DNA from 3 places in the Pseudomonas sp. ZY71 genome. Region 2 is predicted to be linked to each of the others. Evidence: predicted binding sites of a transcription regulator. Region 2 holds the regulator's gene; each other region holds the start of a gene.
What was found. The regulator sigma-54, encoded in region 2, starts transcription at its own class of promoters, with help from an activator protein. The targets are predictions, from matches to a motif close to ANTGGCATNNANNTTGCTNT.
Positions count from the first base shown of each region.

Region 1: the regulator sigma-54 is predicted to act here: its motif matches at 2,053-2,072, upstream of VY732_RS07770 (flagellar basal body rod protein FlgF).
Region 3: the regulator sigma-54 is predicted to act here: its motif matches at 2,480-2,499, upstream of flgB (flagellar basal body rod protein FlgB).

Region 1 is NZ_CP144274.1:1,752,315-1,756,761, reverse strand. Features, by position in the region: gene flgH (flagellar basal body L-ring protein FlgH) at 1-374, opposite strand, end outside; gene flgG (flagellar basal-body rod protein FlgG) at 427-1,212, opposite strand; gene VY732_RS07770 (flagellar basal body rod protein FlgF) at 1,258-1,998, opposite strand; gene VY732_RS07765 (sigma-54-dependent transcriptional regulator) at 2,310-3,869, opposite strand; gene phhA (phenylalanine 4-monooxygenase) at 4,244-4,447, shown strand, end outside.
Region 2 is NZ_CP144274.1:1,025,735-1,030,181, reverse strand. Features, by position in the region: gene lptA (lipopolysaccharide transport periplasmic protein LptA) at 1-322, shown strand, start outside; gene lptB (LPS export ABC transporter ATP-binding protein) at 322-1,047, shown strand; gene VY732_RS04365 (RNA polymerase factor sigma-54) at 1,235-2,725, shown strand; gene hpf (ribosome hibernation-promoting factor, HPF/YfiA family) at 2,799-3,107, shown strand; gene ptsN (PTS IIA-like nitrogen regulatory protein PtsN) at 3,119-3,583, shown strand; gene rapZ (RNase adapter RapZ) at 3,586-4,443, shown strand.
Region 3 is NZ_CP144274.1:5,010,692-5,015,138, reverse strand. Features, by position in the region: gene flgA (flagellar basal body P-ring formation chaperone FlgA) at 1-278, opposite strand, end outside; gene VY732_RS22235 (chemotaxis protein CheV) at 361-1,293, shown strand; gene cheR (protein-glutamate O-methyltransferase CheR) at 1,340-2,167, shown strand; gene flgB (flagellar basal body rod protein FlgB) at 2,540-2,947, shown strand; gene flgC (flagellar basal body rod protein FlgC) at 2,951-3,394, shown strand; gene flgD (flagellar hook assembly protein FlgD) at 3,410-4,135, shown strand; gene flgE (flagellar hook protein FlgE) at 4,167-4,447, shown strand, end outside.

The DNA of each region.
Region 1 (4,447 bases), 730 kb from region 2:
CTGTAGCCCACATCAAGACTCAGGTCGTTGCCGCCCAACGGGTTGTTGGTGGTGCCACTACCGCCGAACAACGACGTCAGGCCGATACCGGTCTTGCTGTTCTTGGCCACTTGCGAGTTGGCGTTCTTGCTCGCCTGCGTTTTCTCGTTCAGGGTGATGGTGATGATGTCACCGACCCGGAACGCCTTGCGGTCGCTGTACAGGTTCTGCTCGAAGCCGGCCTGGTAGATCGAGCCGTTATTGGCCGCAGCCGGCAGCGGCGTGCGCGGCAACACCGGGGCGTAGTAAGGGTCATTGGGCTTGGGCGTCGGGGCGACGCAGCCCGCGAGCGAGACGACCCCACTCAATGCCAGAACAGATACAAAGCGATTCATGACCCTACCTCACGGTGTTGCAGGCGACCTCATGGCCGCCTCATAGACTTGATTACAGATTCTGCGTTACGAACGAGAGCATCTGGTCAGCGGTGGAGATCACCTTGGAGTTCATCTCGTAAGCGCGCTGAGTGGTGATCATGTTGACCATCTCTTCAACAGTGCTGACGTTGGAGGTTTCCAGGGTGTTCTGCAGGGTGGTACCGAAACCGGCCAGACCCGGGGTGCCGACTTGCGGCGCGCCGGAAGCGGCGGTTTCCAGGAACAGGTTGTTGCCCACGGCTTGCAGACCGGCCGGGTTGATGAAGTCGGCGGTTTGCAGGTTGCCGATCACCTGCGACGCGGCGTTGCCAGCGACAGTGATGGACACCGTGCCGTCACGGCCGACAGTGAAGGTCTGGGCATCGTTCGGAATGACGATGGCCGGTTCCAGAGCGAAACCGCTGGCGTTAACGATCTGGCCGTTGGAATCGAGGTGGAAGGTACCGTCACGGGTGTAGGACGTGGTGCCGTCCGGCTGCAGAATCTGGAAGAAACCGCGACCGTCGATGGCCATATCCAGCGGCTGCTCGGTGGTTTGCAGGCTGCCGGCGGTGAAGTTTTTCTGAGTGCCGACGATGCGCACACCAGTACCCAGTTGCAGACCCGACGGCAGTTCGCTGTCCTGGGTCGACTGAGCGCCTGGCTGACGCTTGATCTGATAGAGCAAGTCCTGGAACTCGGCGCGATCACGTTTGAAACCCGTGGTCGACACGTTTGCCAGGTTGTTGGAAATGGTGGTCAGGTTGGTGTCCTGGGCGGACAGACCGGTTTTGGCAACCCATAGAGCCGGAAGCATTCGATTCTCCTCGTGCGCCTGTTTTTCGGCGCGACGTTCTGATAATTAGCTGATCTGCAAGACCCGAGCCATGGCCTGGTCGTCGTCTTTGGCGGTGTTCATCATCTTGACGTGCAACTCGAACTGCTTGGCCAAGGCCAGCACCGAAGTCATCTCTTCGACGGCGTTGACGTTGCTCGACTCAAGGAAACCCGACACCAGTTTGACGTTGGCATCGGCCGGCGCCGGCTGGCCGTCCTTGGTGTAGATCGAGCCGTCGAGGCCCTTGTTCATGTTCTTGATGTCCGGGTTGACCAGTTTGATCCGGTCGACTTCCGCCATGACGCGCGGGCCTTCGCCCATCGCACGAATACTGATGGTGCCGTCTTCACCGACTTCGATCTGCTGCTCGGGCGGCACGGCGATCGGACCGCCATTGCCGATCACCGGCATGCCGTTGCCGGCGCGCAGAACGCCGAGGGCGTCAACGTTGAGGCTGCCGGTGCGCACGTAGCTTTCGCCGCCGTTCGGGTTCTGCACGGCAATGAAACCGTTGCCGGTTACCGCGACGTCGAGGTCACGACCGGTCTGCACCAGCGAGCCCGGGGTGAAGTCGGTGGCGGGCCGTTCGCTCATGGCAAACGCGCGCGCCGGAAAGCTGTCACCGAACACCGGCATCGAACGCGCCTGCTCCAGGTCGCGCTGAAAACCGTTGGTGGAGATGTTCGCCAGGTTGTTGGCATGAGCCTTCTGCGCCAGTGCGTTCTGGCTGGCGCCGGTCATTGCCACATAAAGGTACTTGTCCACACTCTTTCCTCTGCATGCCGGACGTTTGCCGCCCACCGCTGTACTGCTGAGCCATAAGCAATTTGCAGACCAACTTTTTTCTGGCGCACAAAGACCCGGTAAACAAAGGACTTGGAGGATGTTGCGGGGGAATTGGAAATGTATCGAAGTCGAAAAACCGGCGGTGTTATGCCGGTAGGTGGCAAAGTCTGGCGCTGGTGTTGCCTGGACTATCGCTTTCGCGAGCAGGCTCGCTCCCACAGGGGAATGCCTTTCAAATGTGGGAGCGAGCCTGCTCGCGAAGAGGCCATCACTACCCACACATGTTTGGGCTACGACTCGGTTTTGCCGACTTCATATTCACGCAGCTTGTTGGCAATGGTGGTGTGCGAAACCCCAAGTCGCTTACCCAACTGCCGACTGCTCGGATGCTCGGAATACAACCGCTCCAGCACCGCTTTCTCGAAGCGCCCGACAATTTCGTCCAAGCCACCTTCCAGCGAAAAATCGCCAAGCGGCTGACGCACGCCGTAATCCGGCAGCCGAATATGCTCAGCCTTCACCGTGCCGCCATCGCACAGGGAAACCGCCTGGAACAGCACGTTCTCCAGTTGCCGCACGTTGCCCGGCCAGTGGTAATGACTGAGCCGATCCATCGCTGCCGGTGCCAGTTTCGGCAGCGAGCAACCGATCTGCCGACTGGCCTGATCGAGAAAGTGCTCGACCAGCGGCGTCAGTCCGTCGAGGCATTCGCGCAACGGCGGGATATGCAGGGAGAGCACGTTCAAGCGGTGATACAAATCCTGGCGAAACTCGCCGCGTGCGCACAGTTCGGACAAGTCCACCTGGGTGGCGCAGATCACCCGCACATCCAGGTAAACCTCTTCATCACTGCCGACGCGACGGAAGCAACCGTCCTGTAGAAAGCGCAGCAACTTCACCTGCAAGCGCGGGCTCATTTCGCCAACACCATCGAGAAACAGCGTGCCGCCCGCCGTCAGCTCCAGCAGCCCGAGCTTGCCTTCAGCCCGCGCCCCTTCAAAAGCGCCGGGGCCGTAGCCGAACAGCTCGGTCTCGGCCATCGACTCAGGCAGGCCTGCGCAGTTGAGCGCCATCAGCGGCGACTGCCCGCGCGGGCTGGCGAGGTGGCAAGCACGCGCGAGCAATTCCTTGCCGGTGCCGGTTTCGCCTTCAATCAACAGCGGTGCATCGAGCGGGGCCATACGCCGCGCTTCACGAACCACGGCGGCCATGACTTTGGAGCTCTGGAAGATGCTGTCGAAGCCACGCAGCTCCTGCTTGCGCACGTTGTAGATGCGCTCGCCTACGCGGTCGGCGCGGTGCAAGGTCAATACCGCGCCGGCCATCGCTTCACTGTCGTCGTGCTCCGATTGCAGTGGCGCGATGTCAGCCAGAAAGATGTCGCCCTTGACCTTGACCCGCATGCCGTTGATTCGCGATTTGTTGGCGCGCACCAGCTCTGGCAAATCGAAATCTTCGGCGTAACGCGACAGCGGAATCCCCGGCACTTCATCGACCCGTACACCGAGCAACTGCGCCGCCGCGCGGTTGGCAGCGACGATCGAGCCGCCCATGTCGATCGACAGCACCGGAAACTCCAGCGCGCCGAGCAAGGCGTTCAGCTCCATGTGCCGTCGTTCGCTGGGCATCAGCCCTACCCGCTTGACGCCGAACACCCCAGCGATCGCCTCGAATTTCGGTCGCAGCGCCTGGAACTGGATATTGATCAGGTTCGGGCAGTGCAGGTAGATCGCATTGCCGTGCTCGCCACCGACCTCACCGCGCGCGACGTTGATGCCGTACGCCACCAACAGATTGAGGATGTCGCGCAGGATGCCGATGCGGTTCTGGCAGTGGACTTTGATGCGCATATAAATCGCCCGAATAAACGATGAGAAACCTGTAGGAGTGAGCCTGCTCGCGATGGCTTTGGGTCAGTTGATATTGATGCTGACTGATACACCGCTATCGCGAGCAGGCTCACTCCTACAGGGGGACCGCGCCAGACTTTTCTGTGGCGGCACGCAGATAATTGTCAAGATTATGTGACAGCCAACCGCCTTTTCAAACCCATGAATCACTGCAAACGCGAGATATCCGCCAAACCGTAACGATAACTTTACGAATTACAGAGAAATTTCCTACGCGCAGGCTATTCAACCTGCTGCACATCAATCCGCTCTCAGGTAATTCTGAATCCATCGCTGGACATAACAAGAACGAATTCCCCTAGCAGGAGAGCAGTATGAAGCAGACGCAATACGTGGCCCGCGAGCCCGATGCGCAAGGTTTTATCGACTACCCCGCCGAAGAACACGCGGTGTGGAACACGCTGATCACTCGCCAGTTGAAAGTGATTGAAGGGCGTGCCTGCCAGGAGTACCTGGACGGTATCGAAAAACTCGGTCTGCCCCACGACCGCATTCCGCAACTCGGCGAGATCAACAAG
Region 2 (4,447 bases):
GGCCGGCGATATCGACGTGGTGACTTCGGTGGGCAACCTTGCCTACTTCGAACAACTGCAGACCGCTGGCGACACCAAGCCGGTTCAGGGCTGGGGCGTGACGATCCAGTACCATGCTGCGCAGAATCGCGTCGTGCTGATCGACAAGGCCAAGGTTGTCGACAAGGACAACAACACGACGCAAGGCGAGAAAATCGTCTATGACACCGTGAAGAAACTGGCCAGCGCCGGTCGCGCTACCGGCAGCAAGGTTACCGAGGCGCGTCCGCGCATCGATATGGTGATCCAGCCGAAGAAGAAAACCGACGAGAAAACCCAGTAATGGCAACTCTGAAAGCTCAGCACCTGGCCAAGGCCTATAAAAGCCGCCAGGTCGTGCGTGACGTCAGCCTGTCGATCGACAGCGGCCAGATCGTCGGCCTGCTCGGCCCGAACGGTGCCGGCAAGACCACCTGCTTCTACATGATCGTCGGCTTGGTACAGGCCGATCAGGGCCGCGTACTGATCGATGATCTGGACGTCAGCCACCAGCCGATGCACGGCCGTGCAAAGGCCGGGATCGGCTATCTGCCGCAAGAAGCGTCGATCTTCCGCAAACTGTCGGTGGCCGACAACATCATGGCCATCCTCGAGACCCGTCAGGAACTCGACAAGGCCGGTCGCCGCAAAGAGCTGGAAAGCCTGCTGCAGGAATTCCACATCAGCCACATCCGCGACAACCTCGGCATGAGCCTGTCCGGTGGTGAACGCCGCCGGGTGGAAATCGCTCGCGCGCTGGCAACGGCACCGAAATTCATCCTGCTCGACGAACCGTTCGCCGGTGTCGACCCGATTTCGGTCGGCGATATCAAGCAGATCATCCACCACCTCAAGGCCAAAGGCATCGGTGTGCTGATCACCGACCACAACGTTCGTGAGACGCTGGATATCTGCGAAACCGCTTACATCGTCAACGATGGTCAGTTGATTGCCGAGGGCGATGCAGAAACCATCCTGGCCAACGATCTGGTCAAGGAAGTGTATCTGGGCCACGAGTTCCGCCTGTAAGCGCAACAGTGCCCGGTGCGCCGCCCGGGCGCTGTATCGATTCAAGCAGGATTTAATACGCTTTAATTGTTACAGCGCTCTAGGCAAACACTTCAGTTTCAGGCATATAATTTGCTTAAGTTTGGCGCTCCGGCGCCCTGTAGTGGATGGCGCATAGCGCCGGCGAATAAGGTGTTAAGCCCCTGCCATGAAACCATCGCTAGTCTTGAGAATGGGCCAGCAGCTGACGATGACACCGCAGCTGCAACAGGCCATCCGCCTGCTCCAATTGTCGACCCTGGATCTGCAACAGGAAATCCAGGAGGCGCTGGAATCCAATCCGATGCTCGAACGCCAGGAAGAAGGCGACGACTTCGACAATTCCGACCCCATGGCCGACAACGCCGAACAGAAGCCCACCGAAATCCAGGAACCCTCCTATCAGGAAACCGCGCCGACGGTGGACAACCTCGAGGACGGCGAATGGAACGAGCGCATCCCCAACGAGCTTCCGGTCGACACGGCCTGGGAAGACGTCTACCAGACCAGCGCCAGCAGCCTGCCCAGCAGCGACGATGACGAGTGGGATTTCACCACACGCACGTCCGCCGGCGAGAGCCTGCAAAGCCACTTGCTGTGGCAGCTGAACCTTGCACCGATGTCCGACACCGATCGCCTGATCGCCGTGACCCTGATCGATTGCATCAACAATCAGGGCTACCTGGACGAAACCCTCGAAGAGATCCTTGAGGCGTTCGACCCGGAACTGGACATCGAACTGGACGAAATCGAAGCCGTCCTGCACCGCATCCAGCAGTTCGAACCGGCCGGCATCGGCGCGCGCAATCTCGGCGAATGCCTGCTGCTGCAATTGCGCCAGTTGTCGGCCAAGACACCTTGGCTGGCTGAAGCGAAACGTCTGGTCAGCGATTACATCGACCTGCTCGGCAGCCGCGACTACAGCCAGTTGATGCGGCGCATGAAGCTCAAGGAAGACGAACTGCGTCAGGTCATCGAGCTGGTGCAAAGCCTTAATCCGCGCCCGGGTTCACAGATCGAATCAACCGAAGCCGAATACGTCGTGCCCGACGTGATCGTGCGCAAGGACAACGAACGCTGGCTGGTCGAACTCAATCAGGAATCGGTGCCACGCCTGCGCGTCAACGCCCAGTACGCTGGTTTCGTCCGCCGCGCCGACACCAGTGCCGACAACACCTTCATGCGCAACCAGTTGCAGGAAGCCCGCTGGTTCATCAAGAGCCTGCAGAGCCGCAACGAAACCCTGATGAAAGTTGCCACCCAGATCGTCGAGCATCAGCGCGGTTTTCTGGAGTACGGCGACGAAGCGATGAAGCCATTGGTCCTGCATGACATCGCCGAAGCGGTCGGCATGCACGAATCGACGATTTCACGGGTGACCACGCAGAAATTCATGCATACCCCGCGCGGTATTTATGAGCTGAAATACTTTTTCTCCAGCCACGTCAGCACCTCCGAAGGCGGCGAATGCTCGTCCACGGCGATCCGCGCGATCATCAAAAAACTGGTTGCTGCGGAAAATCAGAAAAAGCCGTTGAGTGACAGCAAGATCGCTGGTTTACTGGAGGCACAAGGCATTCAGGTGGCTCGCCGCACCGTCGCCAAGTACCGCGAATCCCTCGGGATCGCGCCTTCGAGCGAACGCAAGCGGTTGATGTAAGCCACGTTACAGCGTTCCAGTGGCAGGCTATCCAGCCTGCCGCTTTATGCACTGGCAACGAAGGAGAAGCTGTATGCAAGTCAACATCAGTGGACACCAACTGGAAGTGACCGAACCTCTGCGCGACTACATCAATGAGAAACTTCAACGATTGGAGCGCCATTTCGACAAGATCACCAACGTGCAAGTCACGATGTGCGTCGAAAAGCTTAAGCAGAAAATCGAAGCCACCTTGCATATTCCCGGCAGCGAAGTGGTCGCCAACGCAGAAGATACTGATATGTATGCTGCGATCGACTCACTGACCGACAAGCTGGATCGCCAACTCAAAAAGCATAAGGAAAAGACCCAAAGCCTCCTCCAGGGCGCGACAGGTCGATAACCCCCCATTCCATGATCCGACTTGAAAGTATCCTGACCCCCGGCCGTTCCCTTGTGAACGTGCCGGGCGGCAGTAAAAAGAAAGCTCTCGAACAAATTGCCAACCTGATCGCCCGCGAAGTGCCGGATCTGGCCATGCAGGATGTCTTCGAGGCGTTGATTGCCCGTGAAAAACTCGGTTCCACCGGTTTTGGTAACGGCATCGCCATCCCCCATTGCCGCCTCAAGGGTTGCCAAGCGCCGATCAGCGCGCTGATGCACCTTGACGCTCCGATCGATTTCGACGCCATTGACGGCGCTCCGGTTGACCTGCTGTTTGTTTTGCTGGTCCCGGAAGCCGCCACCGATGCGCATCTGGAGTTGCTACGTCAGATCGCCAGCATGCTGGATCGTAAGGAAGTGCGCGAAAAGCTGCGTAGCGCACCGAGTAGCGAAGCCTTGTATCAGGTCGTCCTGAGCGAGCAGAACGGGCATTAATCATGCGTTTGATCATCGTCAGCGGCCGTTCCGGCTCGGGTAAAAGTACGGCTCTGGATGTCCTTGAGGACAACGGCTATTACTGCATCGACAACCTGCCCGCAGGCTTGCTGCCGGAACTGGCCGAACGCGCGCTGATTCACACTGAGCTGGCGCAACCGCTGGTGGCCGTATCGATCGATGCGCGCAACCTGCCGAGTCATCTGACGCGCTTTCCCGAGTTGCTTGAAGATGTCCGGGCCAAGCACATCCAGTGCGATGTCCTGTATCTGGACGCCGACGAAGAAACCTTGCTCAAGCGTTTCTCCGAAACCCGCCGTCGCCACCCGCTGAGCAACGCCAATCGCTCGCTGGCCGAAGCTATCCAGGATGAAACCGCCCTGCTCGGCCCGATCGCCGACCTCGCCGACCTGAAGATCAACACCACCAATCTGAACCTGTATCAGCTGCGCGACTCCATCAAGCTGCGCCTGCTGAATCAGCCGGAGCCGGGCACCGCGTTTCTGGTCGAGTCATTCGGCTTCAAGCGCGGCATGCCGGTGGATGCAGATCTGGTGTTCGACGTGCGCTGCCTGCCCAATCCGTACTGGAAGCCGGAACTGCGTGCGCAATCAGGTCTTGATGCGCCAGTGGCCGAGTACCTGGCCGCACAGCCGGAGGTCGAAGAAATGTTCCAGGACATCTTCACCTACCTGCACAAATGGTTACCGCGCTTTGCCGCGAGCAACCGTGCCTACGTCACCATTGCCATTGGCTGCACCGGCGGACACCATCGCTCCGTCTACCTGACCGAACGCCTGGGTCAGGCCTTGCAGAAAACCCTGAAGAACGTCCAGGTTCGCCACCGCGACCTCACTTAAAGGA
Region 3 (4,447 bases), 2.7 Mb from region 2:
GTCGCTGTCAATTCCTTGTCGCACATAGGCATGCGCATACGGGGGTCGAGCTGGTTAACTTCGATTTCGTAGCGGCCTTCCGTTTGACTGGTTGCCAGATAGTCTTCTACGGTGAACTCAAGAAAGCCCTGAGTGACGCCGATAAGCATGTCAGGCAAGGTAACCGCATCAGCAATGGCAGGGCTGCCAGCAAAAAAGCAGCAAATAGCGCCCGCAGCACAAAGCCCTCTGCGGAGGGGAGATGTCAGGCGTCGAAAAAATGTCGTTTGAGCGTTCATACGAGTTAAAAAGCAAGCGCCGTGCCGTTTAGCAATGAATGTGCGTCGCAACAACACTTGGCGTTGGTGTAGGAGTCTGGGCATGGCTGGTGTAATGGATTCGGTGAACCAGCGCACGCAACTGGTAGGGCAGAATCGCCTGGAGCTGTTGTTGTTCCGTCTTGACGGTCAGCAGCTCTATGGAATCAACGTGTTCAAGGTGCGGGAAGTGTTGCAGTGCCCGTCGCTGACGTTGATGCCCAAGTCCAGTCCTGTCGTGTGCGGGGTGGCAAATATCCGGGGGGCGACCATTCCGATCCTTGATCTGGCAATGGCCACCGGTTCCGGAGCGTTGAAAGACAAGAACAACCCGTTCGTGATCATCACGGAGTACAACACCAAGACCCAGGGTTTCCTGGTCCGCTCGGTGGAGCGCATCGTCAACATGAACTGGGAAGAGATTCATCCACCGCCCAAGGGCACGGGTCGCGATCATTACCTGACCGCTGTGACTCGGGTGGACAATCAGTTAGTCGAAATCATCGACGTCGAGAAAGTGCTGGCGGAAGTTGCGCCGACACCGGAAGCGATTTCGGTGGGCGTGGTCGATGTCGAGACCCAGACCAAGGCACTGTCGTTGCGTGTCTTGACGGTCGATGACTCGTCGGTGGCGCGCAAGCAGGTCACGCGTTGTCTACAGACGATCGGTGTCGAAGTAGTGGCGCTGAACGACGGCAAGCAGGCGCTGGATTACCTGCGCAAGCTGGTCGACGAGGGCAAGAAGCCGGAAGAAGAGTTCCTGATGATGATTTCCGACATCGAGATGCCGGAGATGGACGGGTACACCCTGACGGCGGAAATCCGCGGCGACGCACGCATGCAAAAGCTTCATATCATCCTGCATACTTCGTTGTCCGGGGTATTCAATCAGGCGATGGTCAAGAAAGTCGGTGCTGATGACTTCCTGGCCAAGTTCCGCCCTGATGACCTGGCATCCCGGGTAGTCGACCGGATCAAAGCAGCAGATATCAGCTAGGAGCGTTTTGCTCCTGGCGGTCAACACGATTTAAGAGGCGGCATCATTGTCTACGGGTAATTTGGATTTCGAACAGTTCCGGGTCTTCCTGGAAAAAGCCTGTGGCATTTTGCTCGGTGAAAACAAGCAATACCTGGTCTCGAGCCGTCTCAACAAACTGATGGAGCAGCAAGGCATCAAATCCCTGGGTGAGCTGGTTCAGCGCATCCAGACCCAGCCGCGCAGCGGTTTGCGCGAGCAGGTGGTCGATGCCATGACGACCAACGAAACCCTGTGGTTTCGTGACACCTATCCGTTTGAAGTCTTGAAGAACAAGGTACTGCCTGAAGCGATCAAGGCCAGCCCCAACCAGCGTCTGCGGATCTGGTCGGCGGCGTGCTCGTCGGGCCAGGAACCGTACTCGCTGTCGATGTCGATCGACGAGTTCGAGCGCAGCAACCTGGGCCAGTTGAAGATGGGTGTGCAGATCGTTGCCACTGATTTGTCCGGCCTTATGCTGACCAACTGCAAGACGGGCGAGTACGACAGCCTGGCGATCGGTCGTGGTTTGTCGCCGGAACGTTTGCAGCGTTACTTCGACCCGAAAGGGCCGGGGCGCTGGGTGATCAAGGCGCCGATCAAGAACCGCGTGGAGTTCCGTTCGTTCAACCTGCTCGACAGCTATGCCGCGCTGGGCAAGTTCGACATCGTGTTCTGCCGCAACGTGTTGATCTACTTCTCTGCCGAAGTGAAGAAAGACATCCTGTTGCGCATTCACAGCACGTTGAAGCCGGGCGGTTATCTGTTCCTTGGCGCTTCCGAAGCGTTGAACGGTTTGCCGGACCATTACCAGATGGTGCAGTGCAGCCCGGGGATCATTTACCAGGCGAAGTGATTGCATCGGCAATACAAAAAACGGCAGGCCCGAAAAGGCCTGCCGTTTTTTTGTGCCTGCGGAATTTCTCCCTGACACCACAAAACTCCTGTAGGAGTGAGCCTGCTCGCGATAGCGGTAGCACATTCAGCATCATCGGTGCCTGACACACCGCTATCGCGAGCAGGCTCACTCCTACAAGGAGGCTGTGGCGTGGATGAGGGAGAAGGCAAGCGGCAGAAAAGCGGCATCCGGCGGAAACCGGTTGCCGCTTTTCTGGCATTGCCGCTTTGCCGACGTCCGGCAAGGCCCCGGTTTACGGGGGTTTTATGGTTTGGCACGGCGCTTGCTAAAGCTCAGTTACGAAAAACCGGTCACCTGAAGGTTCCCGACATGAGCATCAGCTTCGATAAAGCGCTCGGCATTCACGAAAAGGCATTGGGCTTCCGCGCCCAGCGTGCCGAAGTGCTGGCCAACAACATCGCCAACGCCGACACCCCGAACTACAAGGCGCGGGATCTGGACTTCTCCAAAGTGCTTGAAGCACAGACCCAGAAAAATGCGAACGGCACCATCGCTTTGAACATGACCAACAGCCGTCACATCGAAGCTGAGGGCCTGGGCAACGGCGACGAATCGCTGATGTATCGCACGCCGATGCAACCTTCGATCGACCAGAACACTGTGGACGCCCAACTGGAACAGTCGAACTACGCGGAAAACGCCGTCGGCTTCCAGGCCAGCTTCACCCTGCTCAACAGCAAATTCAAAGGGCTGGTGTCAGCCCTGCGCGGAGAGTAATCCATGTCCCTGTCCAGCGTTTTCAACATTGCCGGCAGCGGCATGAGCGCACAGACCACGCGTCTGAACACCGTGGCGTCGAACATCGCCAACGCCGAAACCGTCTCGTCGAGCATCGACCAGACCTATCGCGCCCGTCACCCGGTATTCGCCACCATGTTCCAGGGCGGCCAGAACAGTGGCAGCAACTCGTTGTTCCAGAGCCAGGACGCGGCCGGTCAGGGCGTGCAAGTGCTCGGTGTGGTCGAAGACCAGAGCAACCTCGAAGCGCGCTACGAGCCGAACCATCCGGCGGCTGACGCCAAAGGCTACGTCTACTACCCGAACGTCAACGTAGTGGAAGAAATGGCCGACATGATTTCCGCGAGCCGTTCGTTCCAGACCAACGCCGAAATGATGAACACCGCCAAAACCATGATGCAGAAGGTACTGACCCTCGGTCAGTAATAAGGGGCGACTGCCATGAGTGTTACCGATACCACCGCTACGCCGAGCCTGAAGGACATCCTCGCCAACTCGGCGAAGACCAGCAGCACCACGACGGGCGGCATCGCCTCGGCGACCAACAGTGCCACCGGCGGTCAAGCGTTGGGCAAGGATGCGTTCCTGCAATTGCTGGTCACCCAGCTGAAAAACCAGAACCCGCTCGACCCGCAGGACAACAGCGCATTCGTTGCGCAGTTGGCGCAGTTCAGCAGCCTCGAAGGCATCACCACGCTGAACTCCACCGTGAGTGGCCTGGCCGGCAACTACAACTCGTCGCAGGCGCTGCAAGCTTCGTCGCTGGTCGGTCGCAATGTGATCGTGCAGACCAACACCGCGCAGCTCGACGATCCGAGCAAAGGCCTGACCGGTTCGGTGAACCTGTCGACGTCCATTGCTGAGGGTACCGTGACCATCACCGACAGCAGCGGCAAGACGGTTCGCACCATCGATCTGGGCAGTCGCGCCGCTGGCAGTGCCAGCTTCACCTGGGACGGCAAGGACACGTCCGGCACCCTCGTGCCGACCGGTACCTACACCTTCAAGGCGAGCGCACCGATCAACGGCACCGCGACCGATCTGGCCACTTACCTGCCGGCAACGGTCAACAGCGTGACGATCAGCCAGACCGGTGGCGAGTTGATGCTCAACCTGGCTGGCAAGGGCTCCGTTGCCCTGTCCAAAGTACAAACCATTGGTATATAGAGCCGACTAACCGGCAACAAAGGAGTGGAATATGTCTTTCAATATCGGCCTTAGCGGTCTCTATGCAGCCAACAAACAACTGGACGTGACCGGCAACAACATCGCCAACGTCGCGACCGCCGGTTTCAAATCGTCCCGTGCAGAATTCGAAGACGTTTACTCGGCGACCCGTCTGGGCACCGGCAGCAAAGTCATCGGCAACGGTGTTCGCCTGGCCAACGTTTCCCAGCAGTTCACTCAGGGTGACATCAACAACACCGGTAACGTGTTGGACATGGGTATCAACGGTTCCGGCTTCTTCACCATGAGCAA